Regions from separate parts of the Thalassoglobus sp. JC818 genome, predicted to be linked through region 2. Evidence: riboswitches for the same ligand, from Rfam matches in the RefSeq annotation. Region 2 holds a riboswitch; the other holds the start of a gene.
What was found. A riboswitch is a leader RNA that binds a small molecule or an ion and turns the genes downstream of it on or off. The one in region 2 is predicted to bind cobalamin.
Positions count from the first base shown of each region.

Region 1: it holds a riboswitch for cobalamin, as region 2 does, so the genes downstream of both, AB1L42_RS10625 (DUF1559 domain-containing protein) here and AB1L42_RS20175 (DUF1559 domain-containing protein) in region 2, are expected to answer to the same signal.

Region 1 is NZ_JBFEFI010000003.1:708,289-710,492, reverse strand. It holds gene AB1L42_RS10630 (sulfatase) at 1-370, opposite strand, end outside; cobalamin riboswitch at 564-782, shown strand; gene AB1L42_RS10625 (DUF1559 domain-containing protein) at 946-1,881, shown strand; gene AB1L42_RS10620 (hypothetical protein) at 2,072-2,204, shown strand, end outside.
Region 2 is NZ_JBFEFI010000008.1:169,548-171,751, forward strand. It holds gene AB1L42_RS20175 (DUF1559 domain-containing protein) at 1-968, opposite strand, end outside; cobalamin riboswitch at 1,025-1,217, opposite strand; cobalamin riboswitch at 1,378-1,583, shown strand; gene AB1L42_RS20180 (DUF4465 domain-containing protein) at 1,686-2,204, shown strand, end outside.

The sequences.
Region 1 (2,204 bases), on a different contig from region 2:
ACCCAGACATCCGAAATGAATGTGACAGACTTCGATGGCTGGGAATTGTCTGTCGAAAGATCTGGCTGTTCGAAAGAATTCCGGTGCTGTTCGGATAGAGCCCGCACAGCATTGAATTTCGACTCGGTCCGCATAGCGGGTACTGACAATATGCTTTCTCGAATTTGACTCCTCCTTCTGCGAGGCGATCGATGTTCGGAGACTTCACAAACTCGTGCCCGTAGCACTCCAGCGAGTTATTCAGATCGTCAGAGATGATGAACAGCACGTTCGGACGATCTGCAGCCAAGCCGCTCGCCGCGAGTAAACAAATCGTCAAAGCGATCAAAGAGAGAGACCGCACCTGCTGGCGAACTTTGGCAATCGGCATTCAATGTTTCCTCAGAAGAACCCATCAAGATAAGTTATTGCGATTGTAGTGAGCCCCCCGGTTGGACAGTAGCAACTCACAATGAATCCCTCCGAACACCATCTAACTTCGCCACAAAAGTTTGGTCCGATCGAACGGCGACAGGGAATCGACACACTCAAAACGTGATTTGACAACCCTTCTCCGCGATGTATGATCCAGCTTCGACACAGGTGCTTGCTTGCGTGTTGTAGGTGAGAGAATAGGGAAGACGGTGCGAATCCGTCGCGGTCCCGCCGCTGTAACCGGGGACAAAAGCCGTTAAGACCACTGAGATCATCAGCAGCTAATGAATCTGCTCCAGATCTCGGGAAGGTGCGGTGAGTCGGTTGATCCGGAAGTCAGAAGACCTGCCTGGACGTCGCTGAAAACGTTTTAGCTCTGCTTGAGACGAAACTGCTTCCTGTCTGTTCTCGCATGTGATCAAAGCGTCGAAACAGATCAGAGTGGGTTCGAATAAATAGGGCTAAACGCGCTGTCGAACTGATCGGATGCTGGTTCGTCAGAATGCACTCAATTGACAACGGAGAATTGTCATGTGGACTTCTCTTGTGCCTCGCCTGCGGCGAAGGCATCCGCGATCTTTCTATGCCCGCAAACTGTCGACTCAGCGTGGATTTACACTCATCGAATTGCTGGTCGTCATCGCGATCATTGCCATTCTAATCGCCCTTCTGCTCCCAGCTGTACAACAGGCCCGCGAAGCTGCACGCAGAACTCAGTGTCGCAACCGGCTCAAACAAATCGTTCTCGCACTCCACAATTACGCTGATGTGCATTACGAGATGATGGTGCCATACGTCATCGAAGACACCGAGCGATTGAACTACCTCACGAACTTCTCCGGCGGGCAGGGGACTGCTCAGTTCTGGTTTGGCGTTGTTGACTATGACGAAACCGACATCTCCCAGCAACTCGACTATGCAAAAGGCCCTTTGGCTTCGTACATGGAAACGAGTTACACCTCATTCCAGTGCCCCAATTTCGGTCCTCCTCAGATGGATACAGTTCGGTTCGGCCGGCCAGCTTCCGGATTTGCATTCAACGGCTACGAGCTATCCCGGTCTTCGGGGATCAGTTGGGATCCCCCCACTTACGCAGCTCAGCCAAGTCGGCAACCAGCGACACGTCGCTTCCGAGATGTGGTATCGATGAGTCAAACCATTGCGTTCGCTGACAGTGCACAAGTGAAAATGACTTCTTTCTCTCCGCCGCAATTCAGCTTCGAGGAAAACTGGATTCTCGACGCTCCCAGCCGCAACTTCCCGAACACCCATTTCCGTCACTCTGATTCCGCGAACGTTGCCTTCCTCGATGGTCATGTCGAAACCTTCGGACGCAACTTCTCCATTCAGGTCCCCGGACCGAATTTCGTCTTGCAGGAACAAGCGAATCTGATGGATGAAAAACGGCTCGGACATGTGACTGACGGTGACACGGACAATCCCGACAAATTCTATGACCGCAAGTAGGTTCGTTGAGGCGGGCTCTTCGGGCCACGATCTGCGTCTTTGATGTTGTTCACGACGAACGCATGTTCAAACAACTAACCGATCCGCAGATCTCCGGACTTCTTCGAAGTACTCGAAGTACATGCGGCTAAAAGCCCACCGAAGAGCGTCTTGCTTCTCAATCAATCGTATTCCGTCGGGACTATTCACGATGTCAATCAAACCTCTGATTTGCGTTTGCATCATTCTCGCTGCCGGTTGCGGCTCCGCGGAGGTGGCGAATGTTTCACAGCCCGAAGTGCAGGTGGCGTTCGATTTGAAATCTCGATCGGCCTTCACCATTC
Region 2 (2,204 bases):
ATGTCGATCGAATCCGAAATAAATCTCACAGAGCCATCAACTAACAGGAATTGTGAGCCTCCAGTATGGAAGCTATGAAACTCCTGGCCGAAGTCGCAGCCCAGTTTTCCCGGAGGATTGGCAGTGCCACCGAACGTAATACAAGACTGCCATTGCGTATCCCCGGGAGATGCATAGCGACCGTTGATGGGCGAGCTTTGATCGAACACATTCTTATGTCCGATCCAGATGGAATGTAATCCGTTGGGAGCCTCACCCACGAAGACTGTATTCGTCGTTCCATCAGTGACATCTCGAATGCGAGCCACAGGCGCTCCCAGCAATGGAAACATCCCACGGTAAGAATCCGATCCTGTTCCACCATAGTTGTTCTGACAATTGGTGGAAGGATAACAGCGAAGCCCACGTTCGCCCCAGTTTCCTCCGTAGTCGGTCCGCGCAAACCTTTCCGGTGCCGATGTCTGATCACCATTCGGCTTCAGCATTTCAGGTGCCGGAACAGATGGACAGAGATAGACCGGCAGGATCGTCTGTCCGACCGGGACATTGTCCGGGTGAACGTACCACTCGTTTTGATTGATCTGATGAAACAGATTTGCCTGATCTAAACCCGGCAGAATGGCCGCTCCCCAACTCAATGTCAGAGCAGTCTGCTTCATCGCTGGATTGGCGACGTTCGCCGGGGTCATCGCCCCCCCGAAACCTCCCTTCGGAAAGGCATTATGGACGTCGTGGTAGTTGTGGAGTGCAATTCCGATCTGCTTCAGATTGCTCTTACATTGCAAGCGGCGAGCTGCTTCTCGAGCTTGCTGCACTGCCGGCAGCAGGAGAGCGATGAGAACCGCAATGATGGCAATCACCACGAGCAGTTCGATGAGCGTAAATGCGCGAAAGCGGAGAGAAAGCGAAGAAGGCTTGTTCACGTCGACGAATCCGATCAAGCACGCTTCGACCGCGCGGACGGACATCCAGGCCGACACCGAACCTGTCAATCATGCCATCCAGGATGCTTAGGGCCGAAGCATCACATGGTTGTCACGTCGAGCTGTATTCTGACTCACGAGTCAAACGGGCTCCAAACGCCTTCCCATGAGATTAGACTCACAGTGGCATCGTGTCTGGAGACCTTCTCGCACACAGCGGCGGTCCCGTGCCGGATTCACACCGGCTTCCTGATCGATCGTTCACGAGATGATTTCAAATCCTGCAAACCGAGTGTTTTCCGTAAACACCGACTGACTGAAAGCCAATTTCAGGACGAAACTCTCGTCGATCGAACTCTCGACTGACGGGAGGTCTTGTAACCGACCCATCTTCTGCAATCAAGCCTTAAATTGAGTTTACCCAGCTTGACATTGTTCATAGCACGTAGTTAGCCTGCTCCGCAGTTACGTTGGTGGCTGAATTTTTAATCTTAAAAAAATCAGCAAACAGGGAATCCAGTGAAAAACTGGAGCGGTCCACGCCGCTGTAACCAGGCATATTCATTTTCGTCGTGCAACTGCCCATTACCTGTACAGGTGAGAAGGGTGAACGAAAATGGCCTGGAAGCCAGAAGACCTACCAGCGTTTGACAGCAGGTGTCCGCGTGAGAACGGAAACTGCAGTTCATCTCGATCGCCCCTACTCCCGCAACAGGTAACTTCGCGGAGAAAGTCTGGGGTTCTCCTCTGGAAGGCACTTTCATGGCTTTAAGATTCGCATGCGCAATTGCGCTGCTCATTCCCCAGCTCGTTCAAGCTGAAATGGTCGACTTTGACGACCTGCCGCTCTCGCCAGATTCACACTGGAACGGTCCAGATCTCACTGGTGCACAAAGCCCAGGTCCGTACGGCGGGACACTTTACAACGGAAGTTTCACAAGCGGTTCAGCACAGTTTGCAAACAACTACGAAGACTTTTATGGCAGTTGGAGCGGTTTCGCATACTCCAACGAAACAAACACCTCAATCGCCGGATTCACGAACCAGTTCAGCACCTTTGCCGGAGCGGCGCAAAGCGGATCGAACTTCGGAATCGGATTCGGATACGATGATGTCAATGCGAACCAACTTGATCCGATCGCCTTCGATCCAACGAACACCGCTCACCTGCTGGCGTTGCCTCACTTTACCGTCGCGACTGGAGTTGCTGTCACCAGCGCTTACGTCACAAACACAACTTACGCAGCATTGTCGATGACAAATGGAGATGGATTCGCCAAG